2 regions of the Ruminococcus sp. OM04-4AA genome follow, and region 1 is predicted to be linked to the other one. Evidence: predicted binding sites of a transcription regulator. Region 1 holds the regulator's gene; the other holds the start of a gene.
What was found. Region 1 encodes NrdR, which represses ribonucleotide reductase genes. Its sites were predicted from a motif close to CACNANATNTNGTG; they were not measured.
Positions count from the first base shown of each region.

Region 1 (5,897 bases):
ACATCAACGAAAGGAAAGGGGAATATGCCATGAAAGAACGCACCTATATTGCAATTGACCTGAAATCTTTTTACGCTTCTGTGGAATGTGTGGAACGAGATCTGGATCCGTTGGAGGTGAATCTTGTCGTGGCAGATGTGACCCGTACAGAGAAGACTATCTGCCTGGCGGTATCTCCAGTGCTGAAGTCTTATGGGATTCCGGGAAGAGCCCGCTTGTTTGAAGTTGTACAGAAAGTAGCGGAAGTGAATGAGGCGAGACGGTATCGAAGTCCGGGTGGGAAATTTCAGGGAAGTTCGTCTGACCAGCGTGAATTAAGGAAACACCCGGAGCTGGCATTGGATTACGTGACAGCGCCACCAAGGATGGCTCTTTATATGGAATACAGCCGCAGGATTTATGCAATCTATCTGAAATATATTGCGCCGGAAGACATACATGTTTATTCCATAGATGAAGTGTTTCTTGATGTAACTTCCTATCTGAAAACTTACGGACTCACGTCGGAAGAACTGGCGAGGAAGATGATTCGGGAGGTACTTCATGAGACTGGAATCACAGCGACTGCCGGGATTGGGACGAATCTGTATCTTGCAAAGATTGCAATGGATATTATGGCGAAACATGTCGAACCTGATGAAGATGGAGTGAGAATTGCGAAGTTGAATGAACGAAGCTATCGAGAACAACTTTGGAATCATAGACCATTGACAGATTTCTGGCGCGTAGGAAGAGGGTATGCGAAGAAGCTGGAGGAGAATGGTCTGTATACAATGGGGGATATTGCCCGCTGTTCAATGGGGAGCGCACAGGAGTTTTACAATGAAGAACTATTGTATCGTTTATTTGGCGTGAATGCAGAACTCCTGATTGACCATGCATGGGGCTGGGAGCCGTGTACGATGGAGGCAATTAAGAATTACAAGCCTTCATCGAACAGTGTCGGTTCCGGTCAGGTATTGCAGTGTCCGTATTCTTATGAAAAGGCAGGCCTCATTGTTCGGGAGATGACAGAATTACTGGTATTGGATCTGGTTGAAAAAGGGCTTGTGACTAACCAGATTGTACTGACAGTAGGATACGATATTGAAAATCTGAAACAATCAGAATTTCAGAAGAATTACCGAGGTGAGATAAAGACAGACCGTTATGGGAGAAAGATTCCGAAGCATGCACATGGAACAATGAATTTGGAAGAGCATACGTCTTCCACGCGAAAAATTGTGGATGCAACGGTAGAACTGTATCAAAGGATTGTGGATACCAAACTGCTTGTACGCAGGATATCACTGGCGGCGAATCATGTGATACAGGAATGTGAGATTGCAGAGACGGACTCGTATGAACAGATGGATCTTTTTACAGATTATCAAGCGAAGGAAGAACAAAATCAGCGGGAAAAAGAAGAACGGGAGCGTGAGAGAAGCATGCAGCAGGCAGTCCTTGAACTCAAGAAGAAATTTGGAAAGAATGCAGTGCTGAAGGGAATGAATCTGCAGGAAGGAGCGACAACTATTGAGAGAAACAGACAGATCGGCGGACACAAAGCATAAATATGATGATATTTTAGATTGTCCACATCACGTATCTTCTGTTCATCCACCAATGCCGTTGATGGACAGAGCGGCACAGTTCGCTCCGTTCTCAGCATTGACCGGATACGAAGAGGTCGTGAAGGAAGAAGCAAGACTTACAGAACAGAGAGTAGAACTGGATGAGGAGGAACTGGAACGGTTAGATCAAAGTTTACAATATCTTAAGAAACGCTTACAGGACGAGAGGGAAACAAATCCGGATGTGAAGATTACGTATTTCTGTGCAGACCAGAAGAAGGAAGGTGGTCAATATCGAACTGTTCAGGGGAAGGTGAGAAGAATCAGACAATATGAAAAAGCGGTCGAGTTGGAAGACAGGACAGCAATTCCAATCAAAGATATCGTGCAAATTTTAGTGTTGTAAATAAATAAGAAATTTATTCAAGCTTATATAAATAATATGTTCCAAGCTGGTATGTTCATGTGAGTTTTATTATACAACAGATTCTGATTTCATGCATAGAATAGTTAAGAGAAAGTATCGGCAATCATGGAATAATGCCTATGAGATTCTGTGAATTAAAAGAAAAAGAGGTAGTGAACATCTGTAATGGAAAATGTCTTGGAGGTGTAGTAGATCTGCAGATAAATGAATGCTCCGGTGCGATAGAAGCATTGATTGTTCCGGGACCGGGAAAGTTCTGTGGATTCTTTGGAACGGATAGCGAATATGTGATACCATTTGCATGTATAAAGAAGATTGGACCGGATATTATTCTTGTGGAAATTAAAGAAGAAAAGTTTTTGCAAAAATATTAGACATTGTGTATAATGAAGGCAATAAGATACGTGGAAAGGCGGAGTGGATTATATGAAGTGTCCATATTGTGGCAATCCAGATACAAGAGTGATTGATTCCAGACCAGCAGAGGATAATAGTTCTATCAGAAGAAGACGTTCTTGCGATGAATGTGGCAAGCGTTTTACAACTTATGAAAAGGTAGAGACGATCCCACTGATTGTAATTAAGAAAGATAATAACCGTGAACAGTATGAAAGAGCGAAGATAGAGAATGGAGTTCTGAATGCATGCTACAAGCGTCCGGTTCCGGCTGAAGAGATTCAAAAGACAATTGATGCGATTGAACTGTCAATTTTTAATCGTGAAGAGAAAGAAATCCCAAGCAGTGAGATTGGTGAAATTGTTATGGAGAATCTGAAAGCATTGGATCCGGTTGCATATGTCAGATTTGCATCTGTCTACAGAGAGTTTAAAGATGCGAATACATTCATGGATGAATTGAAGAAATTTCTAAAATAATAAAAATCGGTTATACTCTATTCGTGAGTATAACCGATTTCAATCTTTCGGAGAATGTTAGTATATTACACGGGGGCGAGAATGAGAACTTATAAATTAACAATTGCTTATGACGGAACTGCATATCAGGGATGGCAGAGACAGGCAAACACAGAGAATACTTTGCAGGGAATTCTGGAGCGAACAATTTCGTCAGTGGCAGGATATCCAGTGGAGATTGATGGTTCAGGACGAACAGATGCAGGTGTTCATGCGAATGGACAGACTGCAACAGTAGTTCTTTCTGGTCAGGTGGAGGATGGATTTTTTACAGAAAAGATAAATTCAAGATTACCCGGAGATATTCGGATTTTAGATGCAGAGCTTATGAGGAATGGATTTCATGCGAGAAAAAGTGCGGTCGGAAAAAGATACATTTATCAGCTTGATCTGGCAGAGAAAGCAGATGTATTCACGAGACGATATACATATCATTTTCCGCAGCAATTGGATTTAGATGCGATGAGAAAGGCAGCACAATTGTTGATTGGCACGTATGAGTTTGCCGGCTATACGGATAAAAAGGATGAAAAGTCCACAAAAAGAACAATTTATGCTATAATGATTTGCGGACAAGGAAGCAAAGTCAGTATTCAATATGAAGGAACAGGATTTCTTTACCATATGGTAAGGATTTTGACAGGAACTTTGCTGGAAGTTGGAACCGGAGCACGAAGCATAGAGAGTGTGAAGGAACCTTTGAAATCAAAAGATAGAAGTCAGGCTGGATTTTTAGCACCTGCAAGAGGTTTATTCCTTGATGAGGTGTATTATTGATTCGGTTATGGAAAGTTGCTGATTATTCACAGAAAAGTTGGCTAATGGTCGGTGAACAGCAACACTCTTGAAAGGGAGGATGCAGCAGATTGAAATTAATATCATGGAATGTAAATGGTATTCGTGCCTGTGTACAGAAAGGATTTCTTGAGTTCTTTCATGAGGCAGATGCGGATATCTTCTGTATTCAAGAGACGAAGATGCAGGAAGGACAGCTAAATCTGGAATTAGAAGGCTATCATCAGTATTGGAATTATGCTGTGAAGAAGGGGTATTCCGGAACAGCCGTGTTTACAAAGAAAGAACCATTGTCGGTGAGTTACGGAATCGGTATTGAGGAGCATGACCGGGAAGGACGTGTGATCACCTGTGAATTTGAAGAGTTTTATTTCGTTACAGTGTATACACCGAATTCTCAGAATGGGCTGGCAAGGTTAGATTACAGAATGAAGTGGGAGGATGACTTCCGTACTTATCTGAAGAAGTTAGAAGAGACAAAACCGGTGATTGTGACCGGAGATATGAATGTAGCGCACAAAGAGATTGATCTTAAGAATCCGAAGACCAACCGTAAGAATGCAGGATTTACGGATGAGGAAAGACAGAAGTTTACTGAACTTCTGGATGCCGGATTTATTGATACATTCCGGTACTTTTATCCGGAGCAGACAGGAATCTATTCCTGGTGGTCTTATCGTTTCAGTGCCAGAGCGAAGAATGCAGGCTGGCGTATAGACTACTTCTGTGTCTCGGAAAGTTTAAAGGACAGACTGGACGATGCGAAGATACTTACAGATATTATGGGATCAGATCATTGCCCGGTTGAATTGGATTTGAAATAAATGATAGAAAAAGGAGAAGAGAAAAATGACAAAGATTGACATTATTTCAGGATTTCTTGGAGCAGGAAAGACAACTTTAATTAAGAAGCTTCTTTCCGACGCATACAAGGGAGAACAGGTTGTACTGATCGAGAATGAATTTGGAGAGATCGGTATTGATGGTGGATTTTTGAAGGAAGCAGGAATTGAGATTCGTGAGATGAATTCAGGATGTATCTGTTGTTCACTGGTTGGAGATTTTGGAAAATCTCTTCATGAGGTCGTAGATACTTATCATCCGGATCGTATTCTGATCGAGCCATCAGGAGTTGGAAAGCTTTCTGATGTAATCAAGGCTGTACAGGATGTTCAGGGTGAAATCGATGCAGAGCTCAATAGCTTTACAACAGTTGTAGATGTAACAAAGTGCAAGATTTACCGTAAGAACTTTGGCGAATTTTTCAGCAACCAGATTGAATATGCAGGTGCAGTTATTTTAAGCCGTACAGATAAAGCAAAACCGGAGAAGATTCAGGAAAGTGTTGCACTGTTAAGAGAACTGAATGAAAAAGCTCCAATCATCACAACACCGATCGAGCAGCTTCCGGGCGAGAAGATTCTTGAAACAATGGAATCAAGCAAATCTCTTGAAGATGAGTTACTCGCAGAAGTAGCCAAGGAAGCACATGATCATGAACATCATCACCACCACGATCACGAAGAGTGCGATCACGAGCATCATCACCACGACCATGAAGAACATGATCATGAGCATCACCATCACGACCATGAAGAACATGATCATGAGCATCACCATCACGATCATGAAGAGTGTGAGCACGAGCATCATCACCACGATCATGAAGAGTGTGAGCACGAGCATCATCACCATGATCATGAAGAGCATGAGCACCATCATCATGATGGAGAGTGCAGCTGCGGCTGTGGACACCATCATCACCACGATCATGAGGGTCATCATCATGCAGATGAGGTATTCACAAGCTGGGGTAAAGAGACAATTCATACTTATACAAAGGATGAGGTCAGTGCAATTCTGAAGACTCTTGAAGAGGATGGCTCTTACGGAAATGTACTCCGTGCAAAAGGAATGGTAGCAGGAGCAGATGGAGAGTGGATTTACTTTGATATGGTTCCGGAGGAGCATGAAGTAAGAACAGGAGCACCGGAATACACAGGAAGAATCTGTGTGATCGGAGCTGAGCTTAACGAAGACAAGCTTGCAGAATTATTTAAGCTGAAATAAAAAGGATAAGCAAAGCAGTACCCCATAGGGGGCTGCGTAGCATTATGTAATAACAGATGTCTTCTGCGAAAAGGAGACGGAATGGAGATAGATATGATGAAAGAGCCAGATGTTATGGTTTATCTGATGACAGGTTT
Region 1 covers NZ_QTZH01000016.1:56,075-61,971, reverse strand. The annotation lists gene DXB52_RS06885 (Y-family DNA polymerase) at 30-1,553, shown strand; gene DXB52_RS06880 (hypothetical protein) at 1,516-1,959, shown strand; gene DXB52_RS06875 (YlmC/YmxH family sporulation protein) at 2,100-2,354, shown strand; gene nrdR (transcriptional regulator NrdR) at 2,407-2,856, shown strand; gene truA (tRNA pseudouridine(38-40) synthase TruA) at 2,938-3,672, shown strand; gene DXB52_RS06860 (exodeoxyribonuclease III) at 3,762-4,514, shown strand; gene DXB52_RS06855 (CobW family GTP-binding protein) at 4,540-5,760, shown strand; gene DXB52_RS06850 (TIGR03943 family putative permease subunit) at 5,842-5,897, shown strand, end outside.

Region 2 (5,897 bases), on a different contig from region 1:
ATATGACCGAGCAAAAGATTGCGCGGTAAATGAGTATCTGGATGGGAAAAACATCCGTGAAATCGCATTGAATCAAAGAAAGTGGAGGAATTTATAAAATGAGTATATCAGTTGTATATTGGAGTGGAACCGGTAATACACAGGCAATGGCAGAGGCGGTTGTCGAAGGAATCAAAGCGGCAGGTCAGGAAGCAGAACTTCTGGAAGTAGGAAATGCAGATGCAAAAATAGTGGCGGCGGTAGATGCGTTAGCGCTTGGATGCCCGGCGATGGGGGCCGAGGTGCTCGAAGAATCTGAGATGGAGCCATTTGTAGAAGAATTGGAATCTCTTGTTTCAGGAAAGAAGATTCTTTTGTTTGGTTCTTATGGATGGGGAGACGGAGAATGGATGAGAGATTGGGCAGATCGCATGAAAAATGCCGGAGCTCAGTTGATTCGTGAAGAAGGAATCATTGCAAACGATGCCCCGGAAGATGATGTGCTTGAGGAACTTAAAGAAGCAGGAAAAGAGCTGGCAGAGTAAACAATAGTATCTTATTAATGAATATTAGTAATCTTAATTGAAAAAACTGCCGGAAATATATTGCATTTCTTATAACATAGTGCTATTCTTACTTCTATCGTGTTAAAGCACGAAAGAGAAAAATTTGTTGTCATTTACATCTGACGTAAATGACAACAATACTCAGGAGAGTCTCTTTAAAAAGAGCGCCGAAGGTGTAAGCGGTCATGGATGCAGTTACATGCCGCGAGTCTCTCAGGCAAAAGGATGGAGGAATAAAGAAATGTTTGCACAAATCGACAAAATCATCACTGCAATCGACAATGCTGTGTGGGGGCTTCCGTTAATCTGCCTCATCATGGCAACAGGTATCTTTCTAACAGCCAGACTTGGTCTTGTACAGATCAGGCATCTTGGCAAAGCTTTCAAATTCATGTTTAAAGATGAAGAAGACGGTAGCGGAGAAGTGACCAGCTTTGGGGCACTTTGTACAGCTCTGTCAGCAACGATCGGAACCGGTAATATCACAGGTGTTGCAACAGCAATCGCACTTGGTGGTCCGGGAGCGTTGTTCTGGATGGTTATCGCGGCATTCTTTGGAATGGCGACAAAATACGCAGAAGGTCTTCTGGCAATCAAATATCGCACAATCGACGAAGACGGGCATGTACTCGGCGGACCATTCTATTATATTGAAAACGGAATGGGTAAGAAGTGGACATGGCTTGCGAAGATTTTCGCATTCTTCGGAGCCGGAGTTGGTCTCTTTGGAATCGGTACATTTACACAGGTGAATAGTATTGCATCTGCAGTTAAGAACTTCTTTGATCCGGATATGGCACATACAGTTTCTTTGCTCGGAGGAAACTATTCATGGGCTACTGTGATCGCAGGATTATTCCTGACAGTGTGTGTAGGTCTTGTTGTTCTTGGAGGAATCCAGAGAATTGCAAAAGTATCTGAGATTATCGTACCATTTATGGCAGTTCTTTATGTAGGACTTGCAGTAATCATCATTATTACAAATATCACAGCTGTTCCGGCAGCACTGGCTTCTATCGTGAAATCTGCATTTACAGGAAGTGCACTTGCGGGAGGAGCAGTTGGATCCATGTTTGTAGCAATGCAGAAAGGTGTTGCAAGAGGAATCTTCTCAAACGAGTCCGGACTTGGTAGTGCACCGATCGCAGCAGCTGCAGCAAGAACAAAAGAGCCGGTCCGTCAGGGACTTGTGTCTATGACAGGAACATTTATTGATACAATTGTAATCTGTACGATGACAGGACTTTCCATCGTGATCGCCGGTTCCTGGCTGAACCCGGAACTTGAAGGTGTGGCAATCACAATGGATGCTTTCCAGAAAGGACTTCCATTCCCATCGTTCGTAGCGACATTCTCCCTGATGCTGTGTCTTGTATTCTTTGCATTCACAACAATTCTCGGATGGAACTATTACGGCGAGAGATGTGTGGAATACCTGTTTAACAGAAATAAGGCTGTTGTAATGGGATATCGTATCCTGTATATCCTTGCAGTATTCATTGGACCATATATGACAGTAAAAGCAGTATGGAATATCGCGGATATCTTCAATGCACTGATGGCATTCCCGAACTTGATTGCACTTCTTGCATTGAACGGAGTGATCGTCAAAGAGACAAGAGATTTCCATGCAAAACATAACGGATCTTATTAGAAAAAGAATTGACCGAATTATCTGTGAATTCGAAAAATAAATAGAATTATTACCTGAAATAAAACGAAAGAAAAGGCAGCCAAAGTCCTTGAATAAGGACTGTTTGGCTGCCTTTTCCGCAGGTGTGAAAGGAGAATGAGTAGACAGATAATTCATAGACAGTTTTGGTTTTGTATAACAGATGGAGTAAAGATTATCAGTTAAATGAAAAACTCAAAAAATGTAGCAGATGTTCTGAAAATACATGATACTGTGTTTTGGGGATTGCATTATACTATATTTTGTATTAGAATAAGTATCAGAAAGCACGATAGAAACGGATAAAACACAAGATATCGTGCAAAAATAAGAAAAAGTGAGGAGACTGATCAATGAAAATTATCAAGCGAAATGGGTCGGAAGAGACATTTGATATACAGAAAATTGTGGTTGCTGTGACGAAAGCGGATAAGGATAATGGGGAGCGTACGCTGACAGACAGCCAGATTGAAGATATCGCAGAATATGTGGAATTCAAGTGTAACAAGCTGAATCGTGCAGTATCCGTAGAAGAGATTCAGGATATGGTAGAGAATCAGATTATGGCTACCGGAGCTTTTGAACTTGCACGTAAGTATGTAAGATATCGTTATAAGAGATCCCTCGTACGTAAGGCGAATACAACAGACAATCGTATTCTGTCACTGATCGAGTACAACAACGAGGATGTAAAGCAGGAGAACTCGAACAAGAACCCGGCAGTCAACAGCGTACAGAGAGATTATATGGCAGGAGAGGTCAGCCGTGACCTGACAACAAGAATGCTTCTCCCACATGATATTGTGGAGGCAGACAGAGAAGGAATCATTCACTTCCATGATTCTGACTATTATGCACAGCATATGCATAACTGCGATCTTGTCAATCTGGAGGACATGCTTCAGAACGGAACTGTGATCAGTGGTACAATGATTGAAAAACCACACAGCTTCTCTACAGCATGTAATATCGCAACTCAGATCATTGCCCAGGTTGCAAGTAACCAGTATGGTGGACAGAGTATCTCACTTACTCATTTGGCACCGTTTGTAGATGTTTCCAGAGAGAAGATCCGTAAGGAAGTGATCAGCGAACAGGAACTGGTCGGAATGGAATATCCAGAAGATGTGCTCAATGAGATCGTAGAGAGAAGACTGAAGAAAGAGATCACAAAGGGTGTCCAGACAATCGAATATCAGGTGATCACACTGATGACAACAAACGGACAGGCACCGTTCCTTACAGTTTTCATGTATCTGAACGAAGCAAAGAACGAGAGAGAGAAGAAAGACCTGGCGATGATTATCGAAGAGACACTTCGTCAGCGTTATCAGGGAGTTAAGAATGAAGCCGGAGTATGGGTGACACCGGCATTCCCGAAACTGATCTATGTTCTAGAAGAAGATAATATCGAAGAAGGAAGCGAATATTATTATCTGACAGAACTTGCTGCAAAGTGTACTGCAAAGCGTCTTGTTCCGGATTACATTTCCGAGAAAAAGATGAAAGAGCTTAAAGAAGGAAATTGTTTCCCGGTTATGGGATGCAGAAGCTGCTTAAGCCCATGGAAAGACGAGAACGGAAACTACAAGTTCTACGGACGTTTCAATCAGGGAGTTGTTACGATCAACCTTGTTGACGTTGCACTTTCTTCCGGTGGAGATATGGATAAGTTCTGGAAGATCTTTGATGACAGACTGGAACTTTGCTATCGCGCATTGATGTGCAGACACAACCGTCTGAAAGGAACACTGTCTGACGCAGCACCGATTCTGTGGCAGTTCGGAGCACTTGCCCGCCTGAAGAAGGGAGAACCGATTGATAAACTTCTCTATGGAGGATATTCAACGATTTCTCTTGGATATGCAGGACTTTACGAGTGTGTGAAATATATGACAGGAAAATCCCATACAGATCCGGATGCTACACCATTTGCACTGGATGTTATGAAGCACATGAACGATGCATGTAACCAGTGGAAAGAGGAGACGAACGTTGCTTTCAGTATCTATGGTTCACCGATTGAAAGTACAACCTATAAGTTCGCAAAATGTCTGCAGAAGAGATTTGGCATTGTTCCTGGAATTACAGATAAGAGTTATATTACAAACAGCTATCATGTATTTGTCGGAGAAGAGATTGATGCTTTCTCAAAACTGAAGTTTGAATCTCAGTTCCAGGCACTTTCTTCCGGTGGAGCGATCAGCTATGTAGAAGTTCCGGATATGAAAGACAACATTGCAGCTGTACTTCAGGTCATCCGTTTCATTTATGACAACATTATGTATGCGGAACTCAATACAAAGAGTGATTACTGTCAGGAATGTGGATATGACGGAGAGATTCAGATTATAACAGATGAGGAAGGAAAGCTCGTATGGGAGTGTCCACATTGCGGAAACCGCAACCAGGATACACTGAATGTTGCAAGACGTACCTGCGGATATATCGGAACGCAGTTCTGGAATCAGGGAAGAACGCAGGAGATCAAGGAGAGAGTTCTGCATCTGTAGAATTGATATCCGGCAGAAATGCTGATTGTTCGTAATGGATTAATGCTGATGCGGATTGTTGAAAAGATGTAGTGAAAAATCAGATAAAGTCCATAAGAGATTAAAATAATGAGCTGTCGCGCGATAGCTCATTATTTTTGTGCGTCTTGCAAGAAATGCGGGACAGGTCAATAAATGTCCTTTGGATATTGACAAACTCTGTCCTTGGGTATTGGGGCTTTTAAAGTCCCAACTCTTTCAATAACTTCTTCTGATATTCCCTGTCGGCAGCTGCTTGAGAATCTCATCAGTTCTGTTTAGTTCGGATAACTTCAAAATCAGCTGATTAATCCTGTTTTCTCCAAGAGATTCCCCTTCTTTTATGCCTTCTCTTATGCCTTCTTCTCTTTTTTCATCTAATTCATCTTTCATTAATTCTAATAACGCATTACACATATCTCGTTTTCCCTCCTTTAGCCGATTCTCGTTTGCTTTTACTATAATCTCCATAACAGACTGATACAGCTGATTCTCCTTGTTCTTTTTATAATCCTCTAAAAGCTGTCTGGTAACAGACATATCTTCCAGGGTATCTGTCAAACTATATAACCAAAGATTTTTCTCCGGTGACAACTGATTTGTTACAAGAACCTGAATCGGTAAGATATCTCCAATTACATAATAAATCCCTTCTTCCGGATTATCAATAGTGTAGTGGCGTACTTCTTTCAAATGTCTGATCAGTTCTCTTGGATATCGTTTTGACACTAAGGTGATCGTCAGCTCCTGAATCGGGATTTCATTTACTTTACCTGTATCTGCTTTATAAAAATTTGTATATCCATAAACCTTATAGAAATCGTCCACGGAAAGTGAATCGGATGGTGATTTATATTCGATAATATTATACTTGCGGAATATTTTCCCGATATTTTTATGGATCGGCTCTGCATTTTTCTTTTTAATGATCAACACATCAATTGCCATTGGCTTTGAACTTAATAGATACTCCCGTTCAAATTTTAATTTTTCTTTTTCTTCTCTGAATTCAATCTGTAAGTCTGCATAAAATGCAGGATGCCACTGAAACAGCTTTCCATCTGCCGGCTGCTGTTTTTCCGGCAATTGCTTTCTCTTTTGTTTCATCTAAGAGACCTCCTTATGTGATTTTCACAGAAGTTCTCTCTA
Region 2 covers NZ_QTZH01000025.1:31,480-37,376, forward strand. The annotation lists gene DXB52_RS08875 (DUF3793 family protein) at 1-97, shown strand, start outside; gene DXB52_RS08880 (flavodoxin) at 99-524, shown strand; glycine riboswitch at 678-784, shown strand; gene DXB52_RS08885 (alanine/glycine:cation symporter family protein) at 787-2,199, shown strand; gene nrdD (anaerobic ribonucleoside-triphosphate reductase) at 2,571-4,730, shown strand; gene DXB52_RS08895 (hypothetical protein) at 4,968-5,855, opposite strand.
Region 2: a site for NrdR is predicted at 2,526-2,539, ahead of nrdD (anaerobic ribonucleoside-triphosphate reductase). Genes of this name have one in related genera too.